DNA from 4 places in the Rhodococcus sp. IEGM 1330 genome. Region 2 is predicted to be linked to each of the others. Evidence: riboswitches for the same ligand, from Rfam matches in the RefSeq annotation. Region 2 holds a riboswitch; each other region holds the start of a gene.
The links. A riboswitch is a leader RNA that binds a small molecule or an ion and turns the genes downstream of it on or off. The one in region 2 is predicted to bind S-adenosylmethionine.
Positions count from the first base shown of each region.

Region 1: another riboswitch for S-adenosylmethionine. It lies ahead of R4P57_RS01760 (bifunctional o-acetylhomoserine/o-acetylserine sulfhydrylase); the one in region 2 lies ahead of R4P57_RS21085 (aminotransferase class V-fold PLP-dependent enzyme).
Region 3: another riboswitch for S-adenosylmethionine. It lies ahead of R4P57_RS21745 (ABC transporter substrate-binding protein); the one in region 2 lies ahead of R4P57_RS21085 (aminotransferase class V-fold PLP-dependent enzyme).
Region 4: another riboswitch for S-adenosylmethionine. It lies ahead of R4P57_RS18800 (mandelate racemase/muconate lactonizing protein); the one in region 2 lies ahead of R4P57_RS21085 (aminotransferase class V-fold PLP-dependent enzyme).

Region 1 covers NZ_JAWLSB010000001.1:400,286-407,953, forward strand. The annotation lists gene R4P57_RS01735 (tRNA (cytidine(34)-2'-O)-methyltransferase) at 1-94, opposite strand, end outside; gene R4P57_RS01740 (pentapeptide repeat-containing protein) at 128-736, shown strand; gene R4P57_RS01745 (bifunctional methylenetetrahydrofolate dehydrogenase/methenyltetrahydrofolate cyclohydrolase) at 793-1,650, shown strand; gene R4P57_RS01750 (DUF3017 domain-containing protein) at 1,662-1,979, shown strand; gene metX (homoserine O-acetyltransferase MetX) at 2,018-3,100, opposite strand; gene R4P57_RS01760 (bifunctional o-acetylhomoserine/o-acetylserine sulfhydrylase) at 3,160-4,509, opposite strand; SAM riboswitch class IV at 4,682-4,804, opposite strand; gene R4P57_RS01765 (MFS transporter) at 5,157-6,299, shown strand; gene R4P57_RS01770 (ABC transporter substrate-binding protein) at 6,313-7,359, opposite strand; gene R4P57_RS01775 (response regulator transcription factor) at 7,532-7,668, shown strand, end outside.
Region 2 covers NZ_JAWLSB010000010.1:17,321-24,988, forward strand. The annotation lists gene R4P57_RS21080 (Pls/PosA family non-ribosomal peptide synthetase) at 1-1,517, opposite strand, end outside; SAM riboswitch class IV at 1,732-1,847, shown strand; gene R4P57_RS21085 (aminotransferase class V-fold PLP-dependent enzyme) at 1,902-3,257, shown strand; gene R4P57_RS21090 (hypothetical protein) at 3,412-3,912, shown strand; gene R4P57_RS21095 (YbaK/EbsC family protein) at 3,921-4,394, opposite strand; gene alc (allantoicase) at 4,447-5,421, opposite strand; gene R4P57_RS21105 (hypothetical protein) at 5,426-6,430, opposite strand; gene R4P57_RS21110 (TetR/AcrR family transcriptional regulator) at 6,483-7,127, shown strand; gene R4P57_RS21115 (DUF6480 family protein) at 7,156-7,380, shown strand; gene R4P57_RS21120 (2-oxo-4-hydroxy-4-carboxy-5-ureidoimidazoline decarboxylase) at 7,418-7,668, opposite strand, start outside.
Region 3 covers NZ_JAWLSB010000010.1:139,850-147,517, reverse strand. The annotation lists gene R4P57_RS21755 (ABC transporter permease) at 1-69, opposite strand, end outside; gene R4P57_RS21750 (ABC transporter permease) at 62-1,042, opposite strand; gene R4P57_RS21745 (ABC transporter substrate-binding protein) at 1,047-2,663, opposite strand; SAM riboswitch class I at 2,885-2,978, opposite strand; gene R4P57_RS21740 (hypothetical protein) at 3,084-3,836, opposite strand; gene R4P57_RS21735 (HNH endonuclease signature motif containing protein) at 3,956-5,767, shown strand; gene R4P57_RS21730 (WhiB family transcriptional regulator) at 5,957-6,277, shown strand; gene R4P57_RS21725 (HAD-IIA family hydrolase) at 6,365-7,123, shown strand; gene R4P57_RS21720 (isochorismate synthase) at 7,123-7,668, shown strand, end outside.
Region 4 covers NZ_JAWLSB010000008.1:92,984-100,651, forward strand. The annotation lists gene R4P57_RS18770 (alcohol dehydrogenase catalytic domain-containing protein) at 1-363, shown strand, start outside; gene R4P57_RS18775 (TerD family protein) at 381-2,126, opposite strand; gene R4P57_RS18780 (hypothetical protein) at 2,217-2,786, opposite strand; gene R4P57_RS18785 (helix-turn-helix transcriptional regulator) at 3,037-3,255, shown strand; gene R4P57_RS18790 (hypothetical protein) at 3,427-3,825, opposite strand; gene R4P57_RS18795 (hypothetical protein) at 4,210-4,392, opposite strand; gene R4P57_RS18800 (mandelate racemase/muconate lactonizing protein) at 4,500-4,928, opposite strand; SAM riboswitch class IV at 4,957-5,075, opposite strand; gene R4P57_RS18805 (carbonic anhydrase family protein) at 5,237-5,842, shown strand; gene R4P57_RS26835 (carbonic anhydrase family protein) at 5,787-6,068, shown strand; gene R4P57_RS18810 (hypothetical protein) at 6,182-6,583, opposite strand; gene R4P57_RS18815 (DUF3558 domain-containing protein) at 6,599-7,156, opposite strand; gene R4P57_RS18820 (hypothetical protein) at 7,537-7,668, opposite strand, start outside.

The DNA.
Region 1 (7,668 bases), on a different contig from region 2:
CCAGGTGCAGTTCGCAGCCGGTCCCGGCGACCAGGCGAATCGCGTTGCCGGTGTTCTGTGGGATGCGGGGCTCGAAGAACATGAGTCGAAACACCCGGTTCACTCTGCCATCACGAGCCCGGGAAGTATGGGGCAGGTGGACGACGAACAGACGATCGGCGAGGACTTTTCCGACACGCGACTGGACGGGCAGGAGTGGACCGGTAGGCAGTTCGTTCGGTGTACTTTCCGCGACGCGGACATGAGCGGCGTTCGAACCGACTCGGTGGTGTTCACCGAATGCGATTTCACCGGCACCGACCTGACCGAATCGATTCACACGAACTCGGCATTTCGATCGTGCACTTTCACTCGGACCAACTTGCAGCACAGTACTTTTCGTCACTCGACCATGATGGGATCCATGTTCGTCGACAGTCGCATGCGTCCAGCGACGTACGACGAGGTCGACTTCACCCTCGCGTCGCTCGGCAACGCGGACCTTCGCGGCCTCGATCTGACGGGGTGTCGGATGCGGGAAGCGAACCTCGTGTCCGCAGACTTCCGGAAAGCCACTGTGCGTTCGGTCGATTTCGCAGGTGCCCGCACCGTCGACGCGAAGTTCGACGAGGCGGATCTGCGTGGAGCCGTCGCCGACGCATCGCTGTGGGTGAGCGCGAGCGTACGCAACGCGAAGATCGAGCTGATGCAGGCCGTGGCGTACGCGGCAGCACACGGGCTCGTCGTCGAGGGCTGACGGTGGTGATCGGACCGGTGCGCCGCTACTGACGCCGAACCTGGAACAATGACCGGGTGACTGCAACGATTCTCGATGGCAAAGCGACCCGTGACGAGATATTCGTCGATCTCACCGCCCGCGTGGCAGCGCTGCGTGAGCAGGGCATCACCCCAGGTCTGGCGACCGTGCTGGTGGGCGACCATCCGGGTTCGGCCGCGTACGTCCGGGGCAAGCACAACGACTGCGCAAAGGTCGGCATCACCTCGATTCGTCGCGACCTACCCGCGGACATCACCCAGGCAGATCTCGAAGCCGTCATCGACGAACTCAATGCCAACCCCGAATGCACCGGCTACATCGTCCAGTTGCCGTTGCCGAAGCATCTCGACGAGAACGCTGCGCTCGAGCGAATCGATCCGGACAAGGACGCCGACGGTCTGCACCCGATCAACCTCGGCCGTCTGGTGCTGGGCAAGGATGCGGCACTGCCCTGTACGCCTCGCGGGATCGTGCACCTGCTGCGCCGCTACGACGTTGCTCTCGACGGTGCGCACGCGGTGGTCATCGGCCGCGGAGTGACGGTGGGGCGACCCATCGGCCTGCTCCTCACGAGGCGTTCGGAGAACTCCACAGTCACGTTGTGCCACACCGGAACTCGTGATCTGGCCGCCGAGGTCTCACGCGCGGACATCGTCATCGCTGCTGCCGGAGTACCCGGATTGATCACTGCGGACATGGTCAAGCCGGGTGCTGCTGTGCTCGACGTCGGGGTGACCCGCACCGAGGACGGACTGCGCGGCGATGTCGCCGACGGTGTCGCGGAGGTGGCCGGATTCCTTTCGCCCAACCCCGGCGGCGTCGGACCGCTGACGCGGGCCTTCCTGCTCACCAATGTCGTCGAGCGCGCCGAACGCGTCGCCGCCGAGAGCTGAGCGAACCAGACGTGAGCGATGCAGAGGACGCGCGAAGGGAGCCCGACGCGGGATTTCGCGCGGCAGTCGCGCGCAACCTACCGATCGTCGCAGTCTCGGTCGTCGTCCTCGCCGCGCTCGTTCTGGTGCTGGCCGATCGCTGGCGGCGCGGCGCGTTCATCTTCGGATGCGCAGCGCTGCTGGCGGCCGTCCTGCGGCTGTGCCTGCCGGAAACGCGTGTCGGCACACTGCAAGTGCGCAGTCGCGTGTTCGATGTGCTGGCGCTGGGCTGCGTCGGCGGAGCAATCGTGTTTCTGTCGCTGTCGATCGATCCGCTGGGAACCGACTGACCTCAGGGCTGGAGCGCCCGGTCCGAACAAGAGCGGTGTCAGCGCCGTCCGAGGCGGGCCAGCTCCATCGTCTCGGCAAGCAGCTTCGCTACCGAATCGGCCTCGGTGAGGAAGCCGTCGTGTCCGTCACGCGACTGGATCACTTCGAGTCCGCGGCACTGGGGGAGTTCGCGAGCGATCTCCTTCTGCAGTCGGAGCGGATACAGGCGATCGGAGTCGACTCCGCCGACGATGGTCGGAACAGGTGTGGACGCAAGAGCTTCGGCCACTCCGCCCCGGCCGCGGCCTACATCGTGACGGTTCATCGCCTCGCTGAGCAGGACGTACGTCGCAGCGTCGAATCGGTTGACGAGCTTCGCAGCCTGATGCTCGAGGTAGCTCTGTGCGGAGTATCTGCCACCGGCCCACGGGTCTTCGTCGTTCTGCGGTGAGTTTCCGAACCTGATGTCGAGTTCGCTCTCGGTTCGGTACGTCAGGTGCGCGATACGCCGCGCTATGCCGAGTCCGGCCGTCGGCGAGGTGCCGGTGTCGTGATAATTACCGCCGAGCCATCCTGGATCGGCCTTGATCGCGGCGATCTGTGTTGTCTGGGTACCGATCTGGTCGGCAGTTGCCCTGGCACCGACCGCGAGGACCAATGCGGCCGCCACTCGGTCGGGATGGCCCACGATCCATTCGAGGGTGCGCATCCCGCCCATCGAGCCGCCGACGACGGCAGCGAACCGCTCGATTCCGAGGACGTCGGCCACGGCAGCTTCGGCAGCGACCTGATCGCGGATGGAGATGTCCGGAAAACGAGACCCGTAGGGCGTGCCATCGGGAGAGACGCTGCTCGGGCCCGTGGTCCCGCCGCAGCCGCCGAGCACGTTGGTCGCCACGACGCACCACTCGTCGGTGTCGATGGGGCAGCCCGGACCGACCATTCCGTTCCACCAACCGGGCAGAGCATGATCGGCGTCCGGCGGACCGGACACATGCGAGTCCCCGGTCAGGGCGTGTTCGACGAGTACGACGTTGCTGCGGTCGGTGGCGAGTTCGCCCCAGCGTTGCACCGCGACGGTGACCTGGGGGATGCGAGCGCCGTTCTCGAGATCGAGACCACCGATGTCGATTGTTCCCAACCGCCCGTCCGGAGACGGAAGAACCGCCTCCGGACGAACGCCTGTGTCGCAGCTGTGACTCAAGATGCCGCCGCGCTGAATCCGACCTCGAGATCGGCGATGATGTCGTCGATTCCCTCGATGCCCACGGCGAGACGCACCAGGCCGGGAGTGACGCCCGATGCCAGCTGCTCTTCCGGAGTCAGCTGGGAATGCGTGGTGGATGCGGGGTGGATGACGAGTGAACGCACGTCTCCGATGTTAGCGACGTGGCTGTGCAGAGTGAGTGCGTTGACGAACTTCTTGCCCGCGTCCACACCGCCCTTCAGCTCGAACGCGATGATCGCGCCCTGCCCCTTCGGCAACAATTCCTGCCCGCGCTGGTACCACGGCGACGATTCGAGTCCGGCGTAGTTGATCGAGACGACGTCGTCCCGACCGGCGAGGAAGGCGGCGACCTTCTGTGCGTTCGCCACGTGCCGCTCGATCCGAAGGCTCAACGTTTCCAGACCCTGGCTGATGAGGAAGGCGTTGAACGGCGAGACCGCAGCACCGATGTCACGCAACAGCTGAACGCGTGCCTTCAACGCGAACGCGGGCGCACCCAGATCGGCGAACACGACGCCGTGGTAGCTGGGATCCGCGGTGGTGAAGTTGGGATGACGGCCCTGCGTCCAATCGAACGTGCCACCGTCGACGATGACGCCCGCGATGGCCGTTCCATGTCCGCCGAGGTACTTCGTCGCCGAGTGCACCACGATGTCGGCACCGTGCTTCAACGGCTGCAGCAGGTACGGCGTTGCCACGGTGTTGTCCACGATCAGCGGAATGCCGTTCTCGTGGGCCACCGCCGAGATCCCGGGAATGTCGAGAATGTCGTTCTTGGGGTTGGAGATCGTCTCACCGTAGAACGCCTTGGTCGACGGGGTGATTGCCGCGCGCCACTGCTCGAGGTCATCGGGATCGTCGACGAACGAGACGGTGATGCCCAGCTTGGGGAGCGTGTAGTGGAAGAGGTTGTACGTGCCGCCGTAGAGACGAGGGCTCGACACGATGTGGTCGCCTGCCTCTGCGAGGTTGAGAATCGCGAACGTCTCGGCGGCCTGACCCGACGCCACCAACAATGCCGCGACGCCACCTTCCAACGCGGCGATGCGCTGCTCGACGACATCCTGAGTCGGGTTGATGATGCGGGTGTAGATGTTGCCGGGCTCGGCCAGACCGAACAGTGCGGCTGCGTGATCTGTGTTGTCGAACGTGTACGAGGTGGTCTGGTAGATGGGCAACGCACGAGCCTTGGTGGTGCCGTCCGGGGTCTGACCCGAGTGGATCTGCTTGGTCTCGAAGCTCCAGTTGGCTGCGGGATCGGTGAACGGATCCTCGGTGGGTGCTCCGGTGGCGTCGACGACGTCTGGGGTGGAATCGGTCATGGCTGGTGATACTCCGTTTTCTGAGACGAGTCTGTCTAAGACGAATCGAATGTCGAATGAAGCTCGAGAAGTCGAGCGTTACGGGGCGTATCGGTACAGCAACACATGAGAGAACCTCCTGACAGGCTTCGGCCCCTTGGGGACCGAAGGTTCAGTGGGTCCGCTTCCTGCGGACCCGCGCTTGTCGATACGGCACCCGCGTGCCGGATCGGCCTGGTCGTTCACCCGGGGCACCCCACCGCGGTTGGAGGGTTGCCGGCCAGCAAGCCGGGGCTCGATGCTGGCACTCATGACCTGGCGAAGATCTTAGCGGGTGACGGCACCCCACCGGAACAAGGGCACGCGCGCGGTGCCAGGTAGAGCTCGAGCAGATGCTCGGGTGAGGACAATCACCGTGCCGCGACTCGAAAACAAGTTGCCTGGGGGAAGACAATGGTTCGGTTGGCTGTTCCCTTACTCGGTTGGGCTCTGCTGAATCGATTCGCCGAGCCACCGTTCTCGTTGCTCACGTCCCCGATCCACACGAAGGTTGTACTGCTGTGACTGTCACCGATTCCGCTCTGTCCCGAGTCAGCGCTGTGCGCGGCAAGGTGTCGAGTGGCCTGAGTGTCAGTCACCGACCGCACTCGACCCGCCGCAAGCTGGCGATGTTGGCCCTGTCCATCGGCGGCTTCGGGATCGGCACCACGGAGTTCGCGTCGATGGGTCTGTTGCCGGACATCGCGACGACGATGGGGATCTCCGAGCCCTCGGCCGGCCACATGATCTCCGCGTACGCGCTCGGTGTGGTCGTCGGCGCGCCGACCATCGCAGCCCTGGCTGCCCGCGTTCCGCGCAGGATGCTGCTGCTCGCGCTGATGGTGGCCTTCACCCTCGGAAACCTCGGCACGGTTTTCGCGCCCAGCTTCAACGAGTTGGTGGCCTCGCGATTCGTTGCAGGTCTGCCGCACGGTGCGTACTTCGGCGTAGCGGCGCTGGTCGCTGCCCACCTCGCCGAACCGGGCAAGCGAGCCAAGGCCGTCGCGATGGTGATGATGGGACTCTCGGTCGCCAACGTCGTCGGCGTACCGGTGGCGACCTGGATCGGGCAGGCGCTGGGATGGCGCAGTGCATTCACTCTCGTGGCGGTCATCGGTGCCCTCACCGTCGCCGCGCTCGTCCTCTGGATGCCACGGCTCGACGCGATGCCGACCACCAGCCCCATCACCGAGCTGGGCGCACTGCGCCGCAGCCAGGTGTGGATGACCCTGTTCGTAGGCATCGTCGGATTCGGTGGCATGTTCGCGGTGTACACCTACATCGCGTCGACTCTGACCGACGTCGCCGGTCTCGCCCGCGCCTTCGTTCCGGTGGCCCTGATGATCTACGGACTCGGAATGGTCGTCGGAAACTACGCCGGCGGATGGCTCGCCGACCGGTACCAGCTCAAGGGCACCTTCGTCGGCCTGGCCGCCACTGCCGTGTTCCTTGCTGTGTTCGTCGTGGCCGCACACAATCCGATCACCGCCCTACTGCTGGTGTTCCTCATCGGCGCGTCCGGCTCCTCGGTGGTACCCGGTCTGCAAACGAGGTTGATGGACGTTGCCGAGGACGCCCAGACGCTCGCCGCATCGCTCAACCATGCCGCGTTCAACCTGGCCAACGCCATCGGAGCGGCAGTCGGTGGCGCCGTGATCGCCGCAGGATTCGGCTACACGGCACCCGCCGCCGTCGGTTCGGGCCTGGCCGTGGCCGGTCTGGGTGTACTCGCCACAGCCATGTGGATGGACAGGCGCTCGCCCTCGAAATAGGCGACCGGTCCCGTCAGCCGGTGATCGTTGCTGTCGTTCCACCGAGGGCTTCGGCCAGAGCCGGAGCCAGCTTGTCGATCACGTACGGCAGGCTGAGCACGCTGGTGAAGTAGATCGCGCCCGCCGTCACGCCGTCGGTGAACACGAGGTTGCCGTCCTTCACCGGCTCGAGGGCGTCGTACACCGCCTCCTTCTCCAATTCCGTGCGGTCGCCCGGGCCTTCGGTTCCCCAGATCAGCACGTCGGCCGCGTTGAGAACCGACAGATTCTCGAGCGGGATGCTCGCCTGGCCGCCGCCGTCCGCCGGAACGTAGGCGTCGATCTCGTCGGGAATGACGAAGCCCACCTTGGTCAGGAAGTCCGTGCTCAACCCGTCCTGGTACGCGATCGCCTTGCCCTCGTAGAACGCGTTCTGGAGGAAGATCGCCTTCTTGCCGGCGAATTCCGGGTTTGCGGCCGCAGCGTCGGCGAACTTCTGGTTCACGCCGTCGATCAGGGCATCGACCTCGGTCTTCTTGCCGAGTGCGCGTCCGATCTTCTCGGCCAGGATGTCCCAGGGCTCGAAGTAGGCGGTCGAGGAGTCGGATTGGGCGAGGGTCGGTGCGATGTCACTGAGCCTGGTGTAGGTGTCCTCGGTGAGGCCTGCGTTCGTGGCGATGATCAGGTCCGGTTGCAGCGCCGCAATCTTCTCTTCCTCGAAGCCGTCGCCGGTGGCCGACGGAACTTCGGGCTGCGCATCGCCCAACGCGGCCTGTGCCCAGGGCCAGGTGGCGTAGGGCTGGTCGCCGTACCACTCGGTTACGCCGATCGGTACGACGCCGAGTGCGAGGACCGTGTCCTGCTCGGTGTATCCGGCCACCACGATGCGAGTGGGCTCTTCCGGGACGACGGTCTCACCGAACGCGTGCTCGATCGTGATCGGGAAAGCCGCCGAGGCGGAGGAAGTACCGGCCATCGGTGACGCCTCGTCGGCGGAGTTCGAGCATGCAGTCAGCAGCCCCGCGGTGGTCAGCGCAATCGCACACACCGCCCAGGTCCGGTGAAGTGGTCGGATGCGCATCGAGACGCCTTTCGGAAGGGTTGGCTAACATCGGGAAGGGTAGCCCATCCTAATTTAATTGCGTAGTGGAGTTCGTCTGACGACGCGACGTGAAACGCCCTGCTCGAACCTTCACCGAACCTCCACATTTCCCGACGGGCTCCTCCACGTGCGCCCTCTAGGGTCAGTTCTCATGAGCCGCACAGTTCTCGTCGTCGACGACGAGCCCACGATCTCCGAGGCCGTTGCCGCTCGGCTGCGCGGCGAAGGGTACGAGGTCGTCACTGCCGCCGACGGCCCGTCTGCCGTCGACGCGTGCGCCCGGATCGA
Region 2 (7,668 bases):
GGCAGCGCATTGCGGTCGACCTTGCCCGAGGTGCGCGTGGGCATCTCGTCCACCAGAGCGAGCCGCGGAACCAGCGCTGCAGGCAACTGCTCGGCGAGCAATTCGCGAGCGGCTTCGAGATCGAAATCGGGGTTGGTGCTGGCGAGATATCCGACGAGCACCGAGTTACCTGCGGCCGTCTTGCGGATGGCGGCCGCCGCACCGCCGACGCCCGGAAGTGCTTGCAGCGCATTGTCTATTTCGCCGAGCTCGATGCGTCGGCCGCCGAGTTTGACCTGATCGTCGGCGCGACCCTGGAACAACAGACCTTCGAGCTCTAGCTTGACCAGATCGCCGCTGCGGTACGCCCGGTCCCACCCGAGGGACGGCATGGGCGCGTACTTCTCGGCGTCCTTGGCCGGATCGAGATACCGAGCGAGCCCGACGCCGCCGATGACCAACTCGCCGACTTCACCGATCTGCACCGGAGTGCCGGAGGCGTCGACCACAGCCAGGTCCCACCCGTCGAGGGGGAGCCCGATCCGGACCGGACCCGTGCCGTCCATGATCGCCGCGCACGCGACGACCGTCGCCTCGGTGGGGCCGTACGTGTTCCAGACCTCGCGGCCTTCGACGGCGAGGCGCTCGGCCAACTCCGGCGGGCATGCCTCGCCGCCGAAGATGAGCAACCGCACCGCTTCCAGCGCCACCGCGGGCCACAGCGACGCGAGCGTGGGCACCGTCGAGACGACACTGATGTCGCGGGAGACGAGCCACGGGCCCAGATCGAAACCGGACCGCACCAACGACCTGGGCGCGGGAACCAGACACGCACCGTGCCGCCACGCCAGCCACATCTCCTCGCACGACGCGTCGAACGCGACCGACAGTCCGGCCAGCACCCGATCGCCCGGACCGAGCGGGTCCTTCTGCAGAAACATGCGGGCCTCGGCGTCGACGAACGCCGCCGCGTTGCGATGACTGACCGCAACGCCCTTGGGTGTGCCGGTGGAACCGGAGGTGAAGATGACCCACGCATCGTCCTGCGGGGTGGGCGGTCCGGCATTGTGTTCGGAAAGGTCGTGCTGAGGAACGTCCTGCTTCGGGGCAGTACCGGCGGCGATGCCGCCCGCAGTGACGATGGCCGTCACCTGTGCCTCACCGAAGACCAACTCGGCGCGCTCCTCCGGATCGTCCGCATCGACCGGAACGTAGGCGGCACCGACGTTCAGAATCGACAGGATCGCGACATAGAGGGAGAACGACCCCGACGGCATGCGGATGCCGACGCGATCGCCGCGCCTGACACCGGCGTTGGCGAGCCACTGAGCGCCCTCGGCGATGTCGTCCAACAACTCCGAGTAACTGACCGACACGGTTCCGTCGTCGATGGCGGGGGCGTCGGGAAAGCGATGGGCCGTGTCGTGGAGAACGTCGATGAGCGTCCGGGCGGGTGGAGCCTGGGGTGAGCGAAGAAACGCCGCCGGTGCAGGTGCGATGTCCGCGCTCGAACCCGGCAGATCGTTCTCTTGATGCACAGACAACCGGGCGTCCTTCTCATTCGTTTTGCATGTAACTCTGCGTTGGCAAATGACTCTGTGGTGCTGACGAACAGCAGCGCCGTTGGTTATCTCACGTTCTGTTTGCCAGCAGGTGAACGAGCGCGCCTTCCCACCGCGGGAATCCTACTGCTGCCTACGTGTGAGTCCCGGCTTGACAAAACCGCAGCGAGTTTGCGATCGTCTTCCCCACGGTCACGAGTACCAGCATCAAGCCCCGGCTAGCTGGTCGGCAACCCTCCTCCGCGGTGGGGTGCTCCGGGTGACGACCAGGCTGACGCCGGAAAACCGGCGCGGCAAGCGCGGACTCGTTCACCACATCCTTCGGTTGCGGGTCCCTCGAACGTGAGGGCTTGATCTGTCATGACATCTGTACTTTCCCGCCCCTGTGCTCCTTTTGCCCCTGTTTCGGGCACGGATCTGCAGGTACCGCTGGTGCAGGGCGGCACATGCACATACGCAAACTTCGATTACGCCGCCAGCGCGCCGGCACTGGGCGCGGTGACCGATCGGATCGCGGAGCTGTTGCCGTTCTACTCGAGTGTGCATCGCGGTGCCGGCTACGCCTCACGGGTCTCCACGGCGGCGTACGAGAAGGCTCGGGTGACCGTCGCCGATTTCGTTGGTGCGCAGAAGGACTCGGTGGTGGTGTTCACGCGGAACACCACCGACTCGCTGAACCTGCTGGCCGCATGCGTGCCGGGTGAGACCGTGGTGCTCGACATCGAACACCACGCGAATCTGCTCCCGTGGCGTGATCGACGAGTGGTGGTGGCTGCGTCGACCCTGGCCGAGACCATCGCGCGTCTCGACGCCGAACTCGCCGCGAAACCTGCTGCGCTGCTGGCGATCACGGGTGCATCTAACGTCACCGGTGAGGTGCTGCCCATCGCGGAACTCGCCGCTCTTGCACATCGGCACGGCGCGCGCATCGCGGTGGACGGTGCTCAGCTGGTGCCGCATCGTCGGGTCGACATCGACGCACTCGGCGTGGACTACCTCGCGTTCTCCGGGCACAAGCTCTACGCCCCGTTCGGCGCGGGAGTGCTTGTGGGAAAACGTGATTGGCTCGACCTCGGTGAGCCGCACCTGGCCGGCGGCGGCGCGGTGCGCAGCGTGAGCATCGAACACACCGACTGGGCTCCGGCACCGCAGCGGCACGAGGCAGGCACGCCCAACGTGCTCGGAGTTGCCGCACTCGCTGCGGCCTGCGAGGCCATCGCCGGGTTCGACGACGCAGAACTACAGGAACACGAGCACGAGCTATCGTCCCGCTTGCGCGACGGGCTGGCCGCACTGGACGGCGTCGAGCAGCTCCAGGTGTGGGCCGACTCACCCGACAGTGTCGGCATCGTCACCTTCACCGTCGCCGGACGCGATCCCGGTGAGGTCGCTGCGTACCTGTCCGCCGAACACGGAATCGGCGTGCGCGACGGAAAGTTCTGCGCACACCCACTGCTGAGCAGGCTGGGGCACGCGGCCGGAGCGGTTCGAGCCAGTATCGGCCTCGGCAGCTCGTCGGCCGATGTGGATCGACTCGTCGACGCCCTCGCCGCCCTGGTCGAGTCGGGACCGAACTGGCACTACGCGGAGGACGCCGGCTGGTGGAACCCCGTACCCGACCCGCGACCCTTCCCCGAGCTGGCCGGACGGGTGGACGGGGTGGGTGGGCACAGCGCCGCGTGGGTTGGATCCCCGTGCACCCCCGCAGACAGTTAGCATGGCGTCATGACCGTGAGTGTCGTGTGGACGGGCAACCGCCATTGGTGCAACAGATACGTGGATCTGTGCCGCACTGCGTCCGGGTCGTGTTCGAGTTCGGCTCCGCTCCGACCGAATGCGTTCACCGACTGAAGAATCAGGACCATCACTCATGTCGCACAACTTCACCCGCGTCGCCGTCGAATTCACTGCGGGTTGGACCGAACTGACCGCCGCTCCCGAGACGGACGTAGTCCGAATCCAGGCCTCCGACCTGCGGGAATCCCAGCAACATCGAGCCCGGGTGCGGGCCGAGGCCGTCGACCGCGGCGAATCTGCCGACAGCACGGCAGTGTTTCTCGACCTCGAGATCCACATCGCGGCCGATGCCCGGACGGCCCGTCGGGAATTCTCCGCACTGGATGCGCCGACCAGCCCGTCGTCGATCCGCTACGTCGGAACGCCGGCGGGATTGGCCAGTTTGATCTCCGATGTCACTGCGGCCGATGTGGCCGACGGCGTGACGTTGACCGTGCTCGGCGATGTCGCTCGCCAGTCGGGTCTGATCAACAACGGAGTACTGCCGCTGCTCGAATCCCGCGGCACCCGACTCGACATCGACGTCGTCGACGCGGTCCTCGGCGCACCGATCGCCCCGACTCTCGCGTCCTGAGCTGACGGTCAGGTGACGTCGATCGCCAGACCTGCGGTGATCCGCACCAACTCGGTGAACGTGGACCGAAATATCGTGTTGGTGTGACCGGCGGCCGCCCACACCTCGGCGTATCCGGCCAGATCCTGGTCGACGAACGTGTCCAGGTTGGTGGGGTGGCCGACCGGGGCGATCCCCCCGATCGGCTGCCCGGTTGCATGCTTGGCCGTGTCGAGAGGCGCGCGCATCAACGTGCCGCCGAGACGCTCACCGGTGTGCTCGAGATGAACGTTGTGGGCACCGGAGACCAGTAGCAGCACCGGCTCGTCGCCCAGCAGAAACACCATCGACTTCACGATCGCGCCCACCTCGACGCCCAGTGCCGCAGCGGCATCGGCGGCAGTGTGTGTGCCCTCCGGACTGTTCACCACCACCCCGTGATGACCACGTGAAATCAGAGTGTCGGCCACATGGGCTGCATTCGGATGAAGTAGCCGGGACATGGTCCAACCCTATTGCCCCGCGACCGTTTACGCAGAAGGCTTGCCCATCTGGTCATTCCGCAGGCTCCACTCCCGCGAGATCACCGAACAGTCTCAATCGCGCCATGCCGCCGTCGGGAAAGATGTCCATTCGCACCTCGGAGACCGGGGTGTCGTGGGTGAGTACGAAGCGATGCCGGGTGTCGGGCTGCAGCGTCGTTCGCGGCAACAGTTCGATCCATTCGCCGTCGCCGAGCCGGCCCCGCAGCGATGCCGCACCTGGCGCGTTTCCGAGGAAGCAGGTGGTGTCGAGTTCGGCGAGAGAGATGTGCCCGGTACCGGCGAGCTGCACCTGAACCCAGTCGTTCGCGTCGTTGCGTCGACGCGAGGTCTCCCAGCCCTCACCCATCGACCGCGGGGGACCGGGGAAGAGCAGGTTGTTGGGTGAGCTGTAGAACATGTTTGAGCACGCCGAGACGTACGCACCGTTCTCGAGTGCAGCCAGGTCGACCGGACCGGCAGCGAGGAACTTGGGGTCGGGCTTGCCGCGACCCAGCACCCGCAACCGCGCCACTCCGCCGTCGGGATAGATCGACAGCTTCACGTGCGTCCACCGCGCGTCGGAGGCAACAGCGAACCTGTTCTCGCTGTCGCCGTTGACCGGGCTGCGCGGGACGATGGTGGTCCACTCGGTCTGGGTGTGAAGCTCTTCCGGTGATGGAAATCCGTCGACCTCGGCGGCCTCGATCGAGATCTCCGGCGGATAGTTTCCGGTGAACCACGCGGTGTCGACGACGACAGCCGAGACGACCCCTGGCGCTCCGAGACGCACGATCGCCTCGTCGTACCCGGCCTCGCGTCGGCGTCGCGTCTCCCACCCGTCGTAGATCTGACCCTTGTGTCCGAACGTCGCCGTCGAATAGTCGGCTTTGCCCGGCCGGACGAGATTCTCCTTCTCCGCGAACGTCTCGTCGTTCGCCCACACGACTGCGCCTCCGAGTGTGCGGACGGCGAGATCGGGCAATGGCAGAGGGAAAGTGGAGGTCATGGAATCACACTTTACTGGTTTCGCGTCGGCTCACCGGGTTGTGCACGGACCGGCGACGCACTGCGGCCGCGCCCATCAGCAGTGCGCCGATCGCGATGTAGAGCGTCAGGCCGAGTGCGGGTTGCCCCAGCCCGGTGCCGGAGAAGTACACGATGCTGCGAACGCCCTCGGTGCCGATGCCCGGGGTGATCCACCGACCGATCGAAGCATAGAGCGACGGTAGGACGTCTGCCCCGAAAGCACCTCCTGCGCTGGGGTTTCCGAGGATCACGAACAGTACGATCGCGGCGGGAACCGCGGCAACGCCGATCAGTGCGCGCAGGCCCATGGTGAACAACCCGGTGGCGAAGACCACCGCGGAACCCAGCAGGGTGAGCGGAAACCAGTGGCCGGCAAAGGTTTCCAGGACATGGGTGGTGAGGAAGGCTCCGAGCGCACCCGATGCGGCCGCGTACACCGCGAGAATGCCGACTTGGACGTAGGTTTCGCGGCGGGAGGTCGGAGCGCCGATGAGCAGTCCGAAGGCGGCAGCCAGCAGGTACCCGCCGACGACCCAGCCGACCGAGAGGTAGAAGCCGGACAGCCCTCGGTTGTCGTGCACGCCGACCGGAATCTCGTCGCGGACCACGAACTGGCGACCCTGCGCGGCGTCGACCTCGGTGAAGATCGATTCCAGCGCGGTGGCCACGGAACTGCCCGCCGCGCTCGCGGTGATGAGGGTGTCCGTTCCGTTGGCGCCGATGACGTACGCCCCGAGAATGTCCCGATCGCGGAGCAGTGAACGGACCTCCGCGGTGTCGGCCGCGGTGCGTGCCTCGAGCGGGGTGCCGTCGATGGCGTCGAGACGGTCGGCGGTCTGCTGGTCCAGCCCCTCGGGGAGACCGGCCTCGGTCACCACCGCGATGGGGATCGCGTGCGGAGTCGGCTGATGGAACGCCGAGACGTAGCTGAGGATGAAGCCGAGCTGAAGTACGAGCACTGCGGCGGCGAGCAATGACATCTTGCGCATGGGTGACTCCTGAATCTTGTCGATACCCGAGGTATTCAATACTCTAGGTATCGTGAATGCCGACGAGCAAGAAAAGTGGGGGTCGACACAGGATCGGCGACGACCTCAACGCACCGACGTACGGGACCGACTGCTCGCCGCGGCAGCCGAAGAATTCACCGAACGTGGCTATGCCGCAGCCAAACTCACCGATATCGCAGACCGGGCCGGCTTCACCAAGGGGGCTGTCTACTCCAATTTCGAGTCCAAGCAAGCGCTGTTCGCCGAACTGCTCGCCCGGCGTTCCCTCGACCTCGCCGCCCGCGTGCTGGCCCACGTATCCGATCTGGACTCGCGTGCAGCGGCCGGAGCAGGCGGCGGAGAAATCGCGTCCTGGGTGGTGGCCGAACCACGCTGGCCGCTGCTGACCGTCGAATTCGGCATCCTCGCCGGACGCGACCCCATCGTCGCCGAGCGCTACCGCACCGACCGTCGCGCGTTGCGCGGCGAACTCGAACGCCTCATCGCCGAGCGCGCGGACCAGTGGGGCGTCGGCAAGAACTTCGATGCCCGACGCCTCGCCACGTCTTTGGCGGCATTGATCTCCGGATTGGCCGTCGAACATTCGGTGGATCCGGAGGAGATCGACGAGGGAGTCATCGCCGACGCGGTGTCCGAACTGTTCGCGGGAGCGATAGCTAGGGCACATCTCGATTGAGCGACACCGCACCGGGTAACCGGGGCAGATGAATGCTCAGAATCCGGATCCCGACGTCACCGCAGGACTCGAAGCGGGAGGCGGCGTCACGCCAGGAGACACCCCGCCCGCCGAAACGGGAATCGGCGGGCCGAACCACGAACCGCCGCAGCGCAGCCGCGTGATGCCGATCGCCATCATCTGCGTGGTGGTGTTGTTGGCCATCCTGATCGCCGGTGGACTGATCGGTCGCGTCGTCGGTCTGTTCGGCTGATCCCGGGTCGCCGGAGAGTCAGTATTGCGGCCGACGGTCAGTACCGCGGCCAACCGCCCTCGGGCCCCAGCAGGCGATCCAATCGAATGTGATTGATCTTCGCCAGCTCGTCGCGCATGATCTTGCGCTCGGTCTGGTCGTCGTTGTCGAGTCGATGGCCCAGATCCACCAGGATGTCGCGCGGCTCGAAGCCCTGGGGCTCGAACAACCGACTCGACACGTACGGGTAGCCGAACCGATCGTCGTATGCCCGGGCCGCGGTTCCCAATGCCCCGCGAGTGTCGGAAT
Region 3 (7,668 bases), 120 kb from region 2:
CGGTGCTTCTTCGACTACCGGGGGAACTGCCGAATGGACGGCAGTCTCGCGAATCAGGATGTCAGACATGAGCTTTCTCCGGTTCTGCACTGGCCTGCACGGGCCGGTATTCGCGCACGATGCGCGGATCGATCAGCGGATAGAGCAGGTCGACTGCGAGATTGACCAGGACGAAGACCAGCGAGGTCAGAACGACGATGCCCTGCACCACCGGAATGTCCTGGGCCAGCACCGATGTCTGGGTCAGCCGTCCGACTCCGGCGCGCGAGAATACGGTCTCGACCACCACCGATCCGGCCAGCAGGGTGCCCACCAGAACCCCGGCAATCGTGAAGGCCGGGATGGACGACAGTCGCAGAACGTGTCGCGTCTGCACCCGAAGGCGTGAGACCCCCTTGGCGCGAGCCACATCCACGAATGGCTGCTTCCATGTGGTCGCCATACTGGTGGCGAGCACCTGAGCGATGACAGCACCGGTGGGCAATGCCAGCGTCACCGCAGGCAGCACCAACGACGCTGGCCCGGCGTCACCGAACGCCGGGAACCAGCGCAGTCGGAACGAGAACAGTTGCAGCAGAAGCAGACCCACCCAGAATGTCGGCACCGCCACCCCGAGCGGTGGGAGCGCGAGCAACAGGTTCTTCAGCCAGACGATCTGGGTGTACGTGGCGGCATAGGCCACCGCGGATCCGAACACGACGGCCAGCACCAGGGCTGTCGCCGCCAAGCCGAGGGTGCTGGGCACCGCGTCGAGAATGGCCGTCGTCACCGGTTGGCCGGTGGCAATGGACAGTCCGAAGTCACCTTGCACGGCCCCGACCAGCGAATGCCAGTACTGCACCAACACCGGCTGATCGAGACCGTAGCGAGCCTGCAGTTCAGCGATGGCCGCAGCATCCGCCGGAGTGCCCGAGCCGGCCGAGTCCACGGCAAGACTGACCGGGTCCGAGGGAAGGAGGAAGAGCACGATGAACGAGATGGTGAATGCAGCCCACAGCACTGCCAGTGCCTGCAGTACTCGCTGTCCGACGTAGCAGGTCATGGCTCTACTGCCCGCTCAGCCAGGTGTCGAAGAACTGCAGGCGAGCGGAGGCCTCGAACTTCAGATCCTGCACTGTCGACGCCGCGCCGACGGCCTGCGAGAGCTCGATCGTGGGAATCCACAATCCGTTGTCGAGCACCTGCTGCTGGGCGGTTGCGAGGATCTCGTTGCGCGCCGCAACGTCGGTGGTCGAGAGCTGGTCCGTCAACGATGCATCCAGATCCGGAATCGGGCCGCGCGCGTTCAGGTTCCGTCCGTCGACGGCAAACGAGGTACGAAGAATGTCACCGTCGGCGCGGGTGCTGTTGTAGTACGTGGAGTCGTAGTCCTTGGTACCTTGCCGTGCGGTCGCCTCCGAAGTGGACACCAGCTCGAGCTGTAGGTCGACGCCGACGGCGCGCAACTGCTGCTGGGTCAGCTCGAGGATCGCCTGGTTGCCGGCGAACACGGCCGAGTACATGACCTTGAAGCTCAGCTTCTGCCCGCCCTTTTCACGGACCCCATCGGCACCGGGAACCCAGCCCGCTGCATCGAGCTGCGATTTCGACTTCTCGGGATCGTAGGTGACATCGGCGAGTTCGACGTACCCCGGAGTGGCGCTGGCCAACGTGCTTGTCGCCGTGCGGAAGTCGGGTCCGAGGACGGTATCGACAAGTTCCTGACGGTTGATCGCCGGCACCAGGGCCGTCCGGACGGCGGGATCCTGTAGCGCACCACGAGTGACGTTGGGCTGAATGCCGAACGGAACGCCCGGGTTCGATGTCGTCAGGATCCGGCCACCGGTCGCCTCGATCTGTGGAGCATCCTGCGGTAGCGCGTCACTGACGGCGTCGAGCTGGTCGGAGGAAAGACTGCCGGTACGTACACCCGACTCGGGCACGATGGTGAACTCGATACGATCCAGGTACGCCTCGCCCTCATGGCCGAATACCGCAGAGCCCCAGTTGTATCCGATTCGCTTGGCCAAGGCGACGGAGCGGTCCTGCTGATAGTCCGCGTAGGTGAACGGTCCCGATCCGATGTTGGCGCCCAGGCACCGCGACTCGGCAGACTGCGCCGAGGTCGCGATGGATTGGATTCCGAGCTGAGGCGTCGAACTCGCCTGCAGGAACTGCGCATTCGGTGCCGCGAAGTCGATGCGGACCGTGAGCGGGTCGACCACCGTGGCACCTTCGTACCCGGTCAGGTAACTGGCGGCCAGAGGTGCCTTGGCTGCACCGAGAGTGCCGGTGATGGCGTCGAAATTCGCCTTGACGGCAGCGGCATCGAGTGCGGTGCCGTCACTGAACGTCACACCGTCTTTCAGCTGGAAGGTGAACGAGCTCGCGTCGGGACTTACTTCCCAGCTTTCGGCCAACCACGGCTCGACCTCGCCGGTTTCCGGGTTCTGATCGGTGAGCGAGTCGACCACTTGGCGGGTGACGTAGATCGTCTGATTGGTGCCGGATTGTGCCGGGTCGGAGCAGGTGGGAGCGCCGGACAGGCCGTAACGCAGGGTCCCTCCTGACTGCGGGGGTCCGGCGTCGGCGGCCGAGGTGGTGGCGCTACCTGCGCACCCGGCGAGCAGTGTGGCGGTGGCGGCGATTACTCCGGCCACCAAAAGTACAGGGCGAGTGGACACGTGGGTGTCTCCGGTATCTGGTCGATCGCATAGGAACTCCCTCGTCCGAGCCACGTGTGCCCAGGAAGGAGTTCGTGCAGATGATGAGGTGTGGTGTCGAAAAGTACGGGTGCCGAAATGTCAGCTAAGACAGGTCGAACCGTTCAGACGGCACAGATCGACATGAATCCGACGGCATCCGTCGACGAAGCCTGCAGCTACTCGGGTATTCATGTGCATTTCCTCCATCGGTCCCGGCGGTAGCACCCGCACCCGACGAGCGGGGGGTTGCTGCGACGTCATCGAGCCAGGTCTCTCGGTCGCTCTGGATGGTCCTACGGTTTCCGATACTACGAGAGGGTCGGGGCAGTTGCCAACCGGGGTAGGAATCGACTCACCGACGGAAGATCCGAAAAGTACGAACGGGACGACCCCCACCAGTCAGACGGCAACTGTCAGCTCAGAGCCTTCTCGACCGATCGGACCTGAATTGTACTGCTGCTCAGCCATTTTCGAAGACCAAAGTTTCACGCGCCCCATCCAGTATCCGATCGTTTCACCGGAGGCGAACTGATCCAGCACGTCCATGCACAGCCAGGTCGCGACTGAGAAATCTTGCTCCACACCGTCGAGCCCGATCAGTGCCAACTCGTCGCCCACGGCGATGAGAGCGCGATCGACACCGGAACTACCGCGCTCGAGCCATCCCAAAGCCCGCCGGAGATACTCCCAGTCGGCCGCAGGGACAGACTCGGTGGCCGATTGCCTACACAATTCCGCCGTCGCAACGAGCGCGTCCACAACCGGCGTCGACAGTGCACCGTCGAGTTCGACGAGCATGCCCCGATCGGAATCTATGAGGTCGGCCATGTAGCGCCAACGGGCCGGAAGGGCAACATCCTCCGGCCACAGGTCCGTCGTACCGAACTGAAGTCGAGTGATCAGTTCCTTCGGTGAACTGCACGAAGCGGCGAAACGAAATGCGTCGTTCATGTCGATCATCCCCACTGGGTCAACACAACATTGGATACCGGCTCGACACTCGAGTTCGGAGATACAGCAAGCAGTGGCTTTCGTCGCCGAATCAAGCAACACTGCTGTGGTCGTTACGTCCGCCTTGGGAGATATTGAACGCCGCCACCAGCATCTACGCGACTCGTCGTTGCTTGAAATCGATAACGTCACATTTGTCATCGATGTGTAATCCACCACATAGTGCGGTACTCCGACCCCGACTGGACCGTTTCGACAGCGGAGCACTAACGGGAACGCATGTTCGAATACTTGTCGGTGGGTCGCGATAGATTCTGTTCATGCTTTCGGGGGACGGCGGATCAGGGGTGGACGGCATCGAGACGGTGCCGCCCGCCCCTGACGTGTCCGATCCGCAGTTGTCGGCGTTGGTGGATCAGGTCGAGTCCGCGGTCGCCGAGTTGGCGGATCAGGCGTCGGTGTCGTGGACGAATGCCGACCGGCGTGCAGTGATCCAACGGATGGAAACGATGACCAGGTCTGTGACGGCGTACTCGTACACCTGGCTCAACGAACTGATCGCTCAACACGGTCTCGATGTGTACCCGGGGTCGGTGCCGTCCTCGGTGGCGTGGATGCTGCGGATCACCCCACGAACAGCAGGAGCACGAGTGCGCCTGGCCGGGGAGTTGGGTGATCGCACCGCGTTCTCCGGCGAAGTATTGCCCCCGCTGCTGCCGAGAACCGCGGACGCGTTGCGGGCGGGGTTGCTCGATGCCAAGCATGTGCAGATGATTCGGGAGTTCTTTCGCCATCTGCCGTCGAGTGTCGATCCGCAGACACGGGATCTCGCCGAAGAGCAATTGGTGGGCTACGCATCGACCCGACGACCCGACGACTTCGCGCCGCTGGTGGCGCATCTGGACTCGATCCTCAACCCCGACGGCGATCACGACGAAGACGAAGACGAGGACGGGAAGCCACCGAAGCCACCGAAGCCGCGGAAGCGACGGGATGCGTTCTTCTACCTCGGCGAGCAGGGTGCCGACGGTATGTCGGAAGGAAACTTCTGCGTCGACCCCGAACTACGGGCCTACCTCGAGGCCCTGTTCTCCAAAGCCGCGAAACCCGGAGTCAACAACCCGGCCGACCCGACATCGATCGTCCACGACGAAACCAGCAGCGACGACAACAGCGGGAGCGGCAGCGCCACTGCTCCCAAGTCCAAGCCCAAGCCCACTCCCCGCGATGCCGGATCCAGTGACGCAGGACTGTGGGATGGAACGGACCGCAACAGTGACGACGACTGCGATGACGACGACTGCGGTGACGGGACCGACTGTGGTTCCAGGACCGACTGTGGTTGCGGCACAGAGGCAAATGACTCCGACGACACTGCAGGCGCTACTGAACCCGGCGGGCACTCCGGATCCGATACCGGCGTCGACGACGACACCGTGGACAAGGCAGCTGTGCGGGACGCTGCTGCCGCTCGTGATCGACGAACCCAGCGCGAACGTCACCACGACGCCCTGAAACTAGCGCTTCGGCAGACACTCGCCTCCGGGACACTCGGCACCCACCGAGGCCTGCCCGTCACCGCGATCGTCACCATGACCCTGAAAGATCTCGAAGCCGGCAGCGGATACGCCATGACCGCCACCGGATCCCGCATCTCCATCCGCGACGCCATCCGCATGGCCTCCCACGCCCACCACTACCTCACGATCTTCGACGACCACGGCAGAACGTTGTACCTCGGCCGATCGAAACGGATAGCCTCCGCCGACCAACGGATCGTGCTCATCGCCCGAGACCGCGGCTGCAGCTTTCCCTCCTGCACCCGCCCAGCAACCTGGTGCCAAACCCACCACGTCACCGACTGGATCGACGGCGGCTACACCGACATCGACGCCCTCACCTTCGGCTGCGACATGCACCACGCACTCGTCGGCACCGGACCAGGCAAGTGGGCGACCACCAAAACCACAGCAGCCCATCGCTATCCGGGCCGCACCCTCTGGCATCCACCCACTGGAATGGACCCCAAGCGCCGTGGACTCATCAACCACGCACACCACCCAGAAGAAGTCCTCTACCCACCCGACCACCACGGGGATGTCAGAGACGAGGAACCACGACAACCCGCATGACGATGCGAATCAGTCGCAAGGCACAGCCCTGCCCGCCGCACGTGCGTCTCTGCCGGAATAGTCGTTGGCAGGGAGATGAACACAGACAGCGTTGCCCCCGCAGGTTCTGGCCGGTTCGGTCATCTCCATCCTCGAATCACACTGATTCGAAACGTTGTGCGCACTCGGGAATCCGGTGACGATCGGACGATGTCGAGGAACAGCACGATTGCCACAATCGAGCGCGGAATCTACCCTGCCGTCGAATCCTGGGACTGGCAGGTCGACGCACTGTGCCGCGGGCAGGACTCGGAGATCTTCTTCTCTCCGCACGGCGAAGCGCGCTCCGCTCGCCGTGAACGTGAGGACCGGGCGAAGCAGGTGTGCGCCGGGTGCACGGTGGTCGAGGCCTGCCGCCGATTCGCTCTGGCAGCGAACGAGCCGTTCGGAGTCTGGGGCGGAACGACGGCTCGGGAGCGGCAGATACTCAGAACCAACTCCCGACGTGTCGCCGAGCGACAGGCGAGTTAGTACCGGTAGTCGAGCCTGCGGCGCGACCGGGTAGTTCACAATGGAAGGGTGAGCGAAACCGAGAAGCCTCAGCAGTGGACGTATCTGATGGACATGGACGGCGTACTCGTCCACGAGGACCACTTGATTCCCGGTGCCGACACGTTCCTCGCCGAGTTGCAGGCCAACGAGATTCCGTTCATCGTGTTGACGAACAATTCCATTCGTACCCCGCGTGACCTGCGGGCCCGCTTGGCGTTCACCGGTCTGGACATTCCCGAGAAGTCGATCTGGACCTCCGCTCTCGCCACCGCGACGTTCCTGGGCAATCAGCGGCCCGGCGGTAGCGCCTATGTCGTCGGCGAGTCGGGTCTGACCACCGCCCTGCACGACATCGGCTACACGCTCACCGATTCGAGCCCGGATTACGTGGTGCTCGGCGAGACCCGCACGTACTCGTTCGAGGCCATCACCACCGCTATTCGTCTCGTCGAGAAGGGCTCGCGCTTCATCGCCACCAACCCCGACGCCACCGGACCGTCCCGTGAAGGCTCGCTTCCGGCGACCGGTTCGGTGGCCGCGCTCATCACCAAGGCCACCGGAAAGGAGCCGTACTACGTGGGCAAGCCCAACGCGCTGATGATGCGGTCGGCTCTGCGTGCGATCGGCGGCCACTCCGAGAACACACTGATGATCGGTGATCGGATGGACACCGACGTGCTCTCCGGTCTCGAAGCCGGGCTGCAGACCATCCTGGTTCTCACCGGCATCTCGACGGTCCAATCCGTCGAGCAGTACCCCTACCGACCGACCAAGGTCCTCGATTCCGTCGCAGACCTGGTAGGCCGCACTCAGAACCCGTTCTGATGACACTCGAATTCGTCCTTTCCCGCCAGGATCACCACGTCGTCGGGCTGGGCGTCCGGCACGCGTTTCCCGATATCGCCGACGCAATCGCGGCGGTGCGGGAGGGCCGAAACGTCGTCGGCGCAATGCCTTTCGATATGTCCGACGCCACCGCCCTGATCGAGCCGGAGGAGTTCTACCGACTCGAGGGGCCATGGGCGACCGCGGACGTTCTGCCGTCGCTACCGGCGGTCACCATCGCGCGGCAGATTCCCGACCCGGACGTTCACGTGCAGCGAGTGCGGGATGTCGTAGAGCAGTTGAAGGCCGGTGTGGCCGAGAAGATCGTGCTGGCGCGGGCCATCGAGGTGACCGCGGATTCGCCGATCGAACCTGCCTCGGTGTTGAGCGCGCTGGTCACACGTGATCCGATGGGCAACGGCTTTCTCGCGGACCTGTCGCCCGCTGGCATGGCCGGCACGCACATCGTCGGCGCCAGCCCGGAACTGTTGGTTCGCAAGCGCGGCAACATCGTCACCTGCCATCCGTTCGCGGGGACGGCGGCG
Region 4 (7,668 bases), on a different contig from region 2:
GTGGCGGTACATCCGATCGGTGGTGTTCCGGCCAAGGCGACGTCCGACCTGCTCCCCGGTGTGGACATTGCCGGTGTTCGGCAGGCCAACACCGGCGGTCCGACGCCGCCTGCGGTCACGACGTTCACCCGCGGTTCGCAGAGGGTGGCGCTGACGGGCAACCGAGGGGTTACCAACAGTCAACTCACCGCAGCAGCAACGGCATTGACCACCGCCGACGACTCGATCGACAGGCTCCTCACACATCGGCGCGGAATCGACGAGGGAACCGCGCTGATGAACACCATCTGCGAGCAACGAACGCGAGTCGTCGACGGTGAACTCGTGATCCGATTGGTCGTGGATCTCAGCAGCCACGACTGACAGGTTCCCGCTTCGGATTATTCGTCGACCTCCACGCCGTATCGCACAGCCAGTTCAGCCAATCCGTCGTCGTAGCCCTGGCCGATGGGTCGGAAGCGCCAACCGCTCCCCCGGCGGTAGATCTCTGCCAACAGCATCGATTGTTCCGTTGTGGCCGCATCGAGCACCGCTGTGGCGACCGTCGACTCCAGCCCATCGAGCGATACCGAGACCGCGCCGACATCACCGAACGTTTTGTCGCCGTCGACAGCCGCGGCGATGACGATGCGCGAGCATTCCTCTGGAACAAGTCCCAGATCGATCCGCACACCCTGCTCACTGTCCCCGTCGATCGACATCGAGACGGCACCGTCCGAGGTGGCCGGAGCGTTGTAGAACACGAAATCCTCGTCACTGGAGACCAACTCGTCGTCGTTGACCAGTAATGCGACGACGTCGACACCGACCTGATCGGACTCGTCGGCCCGCCACGAACTGTTCAAAGTCAGCATGGTGAGGCTTGGATCCAGATCGACAACACCACCACGTGGCACCAGCGGAGCGATTCGGGATCGCCGGGCAGGAAGCGGCGCAGGCATTTCGATCTTCAGTTCGCGGTCGATCAAGGCGGGCGTCAGCAGTGTGAGATCCCGTTCTTTCACTTTCGGCATCCGGGGATCTCCGTCTCCGCCGTCCAGAATCAGGATGTCGGTCACGCCAGCGCTGAGATTCACAGCCGGTGTCGCACCGAGTTGTATCAGACGGGAACGCATCAGCACAGAATCGGCATGCGAACCACCCATGACCAAGACCCTTCTTGACTGCCAAGGCTTTAAGACTGGATCGAGGTGCTGCACGCGTGGCTTCGGCTGGGCCTGCGGCAGAGATTCTTTCGGCATTCCTGGCTGCACGTTCCGTAGAAAGTCCAGCAGTTCTGACTCCGAAATGATCCGAAGTCCATGGGCCCGAGCCCGTTCGACCTTTCTGCTTTCAGTCGTCGGATCCGAGCACACCACCACACTGGTGAACCTGCTGACGGAGTTCATCACGTCCAAGCCCGCTTCGGTGAGCTGAGCAGCCAAACGCAGCCGCGGAATCCGCGTGTCGCCGCTGATCACGACTCGCATGCCCTGAATCAGAGCGCCGTCCTCAGTAAGTGGACCGGGGTTCTCCCACGTGCAATGCGTTCGAGGAACGGTGTCCGGATACAGCGTCAGGCGCTCGGTGCACGTGACGACGGGAAGGGGAAGTTCGAGCGACCTGGCCAGTCGAGCACTGTGAGTGAACACCTGCGCCAGCACGCGGGCATCGTCGTAGGCGTCGTGTGCATTGGACTGCAGCACTTTCCAGTGCGCAGCCAGGGTGGATAGCTTGTGGTTGGGAGTGTCGAGTTGTAGTCGCCTCGACAATGCCACGGTGCACAACCGTTGCTTCGTCGGCATGTCGATGCCCGCACGCATCGATTCGAGCTTCAGGAAGCCATGGTCGAAACTTGCGTTGTGCGCGACCATGGTTCGACCGTCGAGCAGATCCATGAGCTGCGGGGCGATCATGTCGAACGTCGGCGCGCCGGCAAGCCGTTCGGGCGTCAGTTTGTGGATGTGTACCGGACCGGGATCGCAGCCCGGGTTGACCAGAGTCGACAGTTCGCGTCCCACGCGTCCGTCCTCGTCGACCGTCATAGCGGCCACGCTGAGCACCCGATCACGGGATGCCTTCAGACCTGAGGTCTCGACATCGACGACGACCCACTTGTCGCGTCCGGTCTTCACTGCATTCCCCACGGAGGTTCCACCTTCGACGCAAACGGACAGTGGTGGTCACTATGCCGCACGGGTCACCGGCAATACGGCAAATGCCGAACACGGGTCAATCTATTCGCACTGCGGACCTGTGATGTAGCCCTGCTCGCAGCCGTACTGGGTTTGTATGTCCCCGCTGGTGGGTTCTTCTCCGCACAGGACTCCGCACCGCTCGTAGCCATTCACGACGCCATCGCCGTTTCGATCCTCGGATTCGTTGTACGGATACCCTGCATCGGGCACCGGCGCGGTCGCCGCGCATCTCGGGTCGTTCACCTCGTACGACCCATCGGTGAAGACCGCGGTGCCGCCGTAATCGCAGTATCTCAATTCAGGCGGTGCCGGCGCGACGTACGTGTCGCATTCGGCTTCGTACCCTGTCGTTCCGTCTGAGTACAGGGCAGTGCCGGACTGATACAGATCCAAGTCGCCGCACTCGTAGGTGACTGGTTGAGGCTGAGGAACAGGCGGCGGCTCAGGTGCCGCCGGCACGTCCACGTTGGAGGTAGGCGATGCCGACACAGTGACGCTGGAACTGCTCGTGACAGGAACAGCTTCGCTCGGTGTCTCGTCGGGGCTGCTCGAGCAGCCGGCGCAGACCAGAGCTATTGCGGTGATTGCAATGAACGTTCTCGTGGACATGCCAACTCCGAGCCGGTCGAGACTGCATGGGCCCGTCCCCGGTACAGGCAATGTCGATTCAGTATCGCAATGAACGGACCACCGACACGCGCGATTCGACGTTCGGATACGGCGTTATGCCGTCGTTCACAGGCATAACCGGATGTGGCGCCTCAACCATGAGGCGTACCCTCACCTATGCATGCACTCGCAAGCACAAGGAGCGAATATGGCCGATCCGCGATGACGAAGCCGGAGATATTCGAGCGAGGTGGCCGACGCCTTCGTCGCACGTCGGCTTCAGTTACGCCTCACTCAGGCTGAGTTGGCATTGCTTGCCGGCGTGGGGCGATCGACGGTCCAAGCTCTCGAAGGCGGCAAAGACTCGATCCAACTCGACGGTGCGATCGCCATCGCGAATGCGCTGGGCTGTGACCTCACTCTGCGGACTCGGGCCGGAACGCCTGTGCCGCCTCTGGATCCGCGTTGACAACGCCACCATGGCGGTGCCTGACCGGCCAGGCGGACTGCAACCCGCGTGGCCGTAGAGCAAAGCCATGGAACCCGAATCGGATCTCGGCAAAAGGGGTCCGATCAACTCGTACGCAACGATTTCCGGATCCGGCGTACCGGAACTCGTGTATGACCTCGGACAGTTCGGTCAGGCGCGCTGTACACCGACGCCCGTCAATCTATCTGCTGCTGCATCGGTTCCAAGTTCGACTCGGGCCTCCGGGTTGTCGATGTAGAAGCGAATCCACTGTTCAAGCGCAACCGGGTGGATATCGAAGCGTCTGCAGTCGAGTTCGATGTACTTGCCTTTCGGCATAATTTCGATTCTCCGGAGCAAGGTTGTGAAGCGACGGTTCATCTTCGCCAACTCGTCGACCCTCACCAGAACCAACGGGTACGACTCCACGACCACAGCGGTGTCTCGGATGTCCGCCCACGGTACCTGGATGTCGAATGCCCAGCCGCGGTGGCGAATACCGTCGTCCGAGAGCTCGAGGTAGCCGTTGCGAATACTGCGCAACAGGATTGGAATCAGGAGCGAGGCCATGGAAAGCCCCATCGCCGCAAGCACCCATCCCACCCCACCCCACCCGAGGTGAAACCCATCGCGATCACGCAGGTCGACAGAGAACTGACCACCACGACGAGCAACCTCAAGCTCACCGGGTTGTAGCGCACAGTCGATCCCTGCACCCAAGGGCCGACGTCAGAGCCTGTCTTAATCGACGGGACGTTGGTCCACGCGAAAGCCATTGTGCTGATGCAGAATACAGCAAATCCGAATGTCGACAGCGCAGGGGCGATCATTCCCTCCACGACACCCACCACGCACAAGTACAGAGCAATCAGCGCCGCAACCCCGAAGATCGCGCTTCGAGCGATCATCGACCCAGGCGATGCCACCCAGCGCCGCACTTCACTGGTCTGCACGTCAGAAAATCGCATCCCACGCCCCTGTCGCCAGTTCGCCGATTGCCGACCCCGTGTCGGCAACTGCCGCAGCACCATCACCGATAGCGTCGCCGACGCTACCCAAACCGTCTTCGTAGGGCGTGGCCACCGATTCGACGCACGGCACGTAGACCACTGGTGGGAAATCAGTTGGAACTGCCATTTCCGCCCCTCCCCGACGCGGCCCGAGCGCCGCCCCACAGCATCAGACGCAGCAGCGACGCCCGCGGTTCCACTGAGAAGCCGCACGCCGACGGCTGATAGACGGCTTCAGCGAGACAGCGTCTGCAAGGTCGCCTCGCCCGCGCGATACCCCGCCTCGAACAGCCATGGCCATACGGAAAAGTCCTCGGGGTCGACGACCACCGTCTCGACACCACCGTTCCCACGCCGCTTGGGCATGTTCTCTGGATGCGCAGGAAAACGACCTTTCAGATAGGACGGCTCGAGACTCTGCCGAAAGATCAGCCACGTCTGAGGCGTGAAACCCACTGCCTCAGCACGTTTCGCGAGCTCGATCCAAGCTTCGGCATTGGCGTACCCGCCTTCGAGTACCAGCCTCCGAGTCTCGAGCATCGGGAACACGCCGTACCAAATCGGCGGGTAACTCAGTAGCGTCTGGCACCAGGTACGACGGCGTTCCGGCGGAATGGGTTCCCACTTCGCCTGTGCTGCTTCGAGTTCGTCACTACCGGACATTGTTCACCTCATTCTGGAGGTGCAACCCTCCATCGACTTGCGCGCCTGCGATTGCGGGACGCGCCGGTTCTTCCCCTGGGGCACCCTGTCGATGGAGACGGGGTTGCCGGACAGCCGGCCAGGTACCGACAGCTGCCACTCATGAACCACCTCCGAGCGTAGACGCGCGGTACGACATGCACCATCCGATGGATCGGATCGCCCCGAGTTCGGATCGATTTCGCACTCCGCCCGCCATCGAAGCGGCAATCGGTCAGTGTGATAGACATATTTCGTTAGGTGCGTTCTACATCTAGTTGGGAGGAATTATGCTTCGCCTTGCTCGCAGTGCTGCCTTTGTCGCGGCCGTCCCGCTCCTGTTCGTAGCGTGCTCGAATACGCCCAGCGCTGAATCCAGCACTGACACGACCACACCTGCAGCAAGCGCCGCCGCTGCAGCGGAAGAAGCAGGGGCGCAGCAAGCGACCGAATTCCAGTACGACGGCGAACTCGACCCCGACGCGTGGCCGACCCTCAGCCCTGACTGGGGTGCCTGCGCCGACACGTCGGCCCAATCCCCGATCAACCTCCACGACGCCACCGCCGCAGACCTTCCGTCGCTCCAATTCGCCTACAACACAGGCGTTATCGCCTTGAAGAACACTAGACACACGGTACAGGCGGACAAGACACCCGGATCGGAGGTGATCCTCGGCGACAAGCACTTTGCGCTGACGCAGTTCCACCTCCACGAACCGGCCGAGCACGAACTGGACGGCGTCCGCCACGACGCCGAATTGCATCTGGTGCACACCGCAGAAGACGGAAGCATCACCGTCGTCAGCGTCCTGATCGACAAGGGGGGCAGCGAACGCAGCATTGGGAAACTACTTCGACGAACTGCCTCCCGTCGGCGACACCGCGGAGCTCAGTAGTTTCGATCCCGCGGCTCTGCTACCTGCCGATCGGACGAATGTGCGCTACACCGGATCCCTCACCACTCCCCCGTGCACCGAGGGCGTGCAGTGGATTGTGATGACCACTCCGGTACAGGCCTCGGCAGAGCAACTCGACGAATTCCGCACCCTGATCGAACAGAACGCTCGGCCCCTTCAGGAGCAAGGCAGCCGAAGCGTTCTGCTCGATACTGAAGGAAGTTGACAGGGGCGCTGGGTTGAGCGAGCCAGAGGTAGCTCACTACCGATTCGACGCCAGCGCAGCATCATTCGGACGGACGGTAGACCAGCTCCGATCACACCAACTCCGGTATGAAATCACTTGCTCAGACCCTCCGCGATCTCGCCGATGGATTTCAACGTCCGCTGATCGGTGTACTCCACCTCGTCGAAATAGCGCTTGAACACCGACCGCATCAGCTCGATGACCTCGATGTGTTGCAAGAGCACGACCCGCAACGATCGATCGCCACTGTGGGCAATCTTCTCGAACTTCCTCCCGAGCTGCCTAGCCGAATCGAGGGTGCCGAACGCCTCGACGTCGACCAGGTTTTTCGTCCTCGCCAGCATTTCCGTCAGGTGTCTGATGTACGCAGCGCAGACCTCATCGCACCGGAACGCCACGCCATCGGGGATCTCGAGCTGTCCGGACTCTGCTTGCATCGACAGCGATTGCCACTGCTGCATCGATACCGCAAGCTCGTTCGTCTCTGAACCCATCGCTTCTTCTTCCTTTTAGTTCGATGCCGGCATGGACGGTCGGAGCGAACGCGCCAACCGTTCGACCTCGACACACGGATCCGCGAGAGCTGGTGTCCTTGCAATCCCATCGAGATTCAGATAGACGACGCCGCCCGGGCGTCCGAAAGCGACGCCGCAATTGACCTCGTCGTACTTGATGGTCCGCTGGAAGCGCACGCCATCGAACCCCTCGATCGGCTGGAAATTCTCGAACGGTCCCCGCTCGCGTAGGTAGTCCAGGCTTTCAGTGGACGAGAAGATGCCGAGGTGATACCACGGCGTGGGCAGCGGATTGGTCCAGAAACACGTCAGCCAGTCCTCAGAGATCGGCAGATCTCCCACCAGGTTCCAGGACTTTGTCTCCACCGCCAAGCCCGCGTCTTCGATTGCCGAGTCCGGGATGGTGCACGGATCCCACGCCCCATTCGCCGGAGCGGTTGTCATCACCGATGTCGTCGACGGTGCCGCCGCAACGGGCACGCCTTCGAACGCCCCTCCGCAGCCGGTTGCCACCAGCATCAGTCCGACCGCACTCCCGATCAGCAATCGCATCTTGCTCACAGCACTCCGTCCTTGGAACCCATCCGTGGTGTTGGACGCAGCTACCAGCGCATCGGTTCCATTTGATCGGACGCAGGTGCGCCTGGCGTTTGCCGATCGGTGCGACGCCGTCTCCATTCGATTGGATCGTCGGACCCCGCGGCCGGGACTGAACCATCCCTCGATGACTGGGCAACACTCCAGGGCCACCCGTACCGGAGTGCACCTTCGTCGCGCTGATCGTGGCGGCGATATCGGTGTTCGCGGCAACCCTCACGGTAGACGCAATCGCGGTCCATAGGGATTGACTGGACCTTGATCGCCGCACCGGCCGATCGACTTTCGTCCGCCCGTGCTTCGCGCATCTCAGGCGAGCAGCATCGACGCGTTTTTCACAGATCCAGCATGTCGCGCAGTCGACGCATGCTCATCGGACCAGTTCGTTCCTCGTCCGGGAAAGAATCGAGGAGACGAATCAGATCATCGCGACGAGTCGGATCTGCCGCGGCATCGCGTGGCGTCCA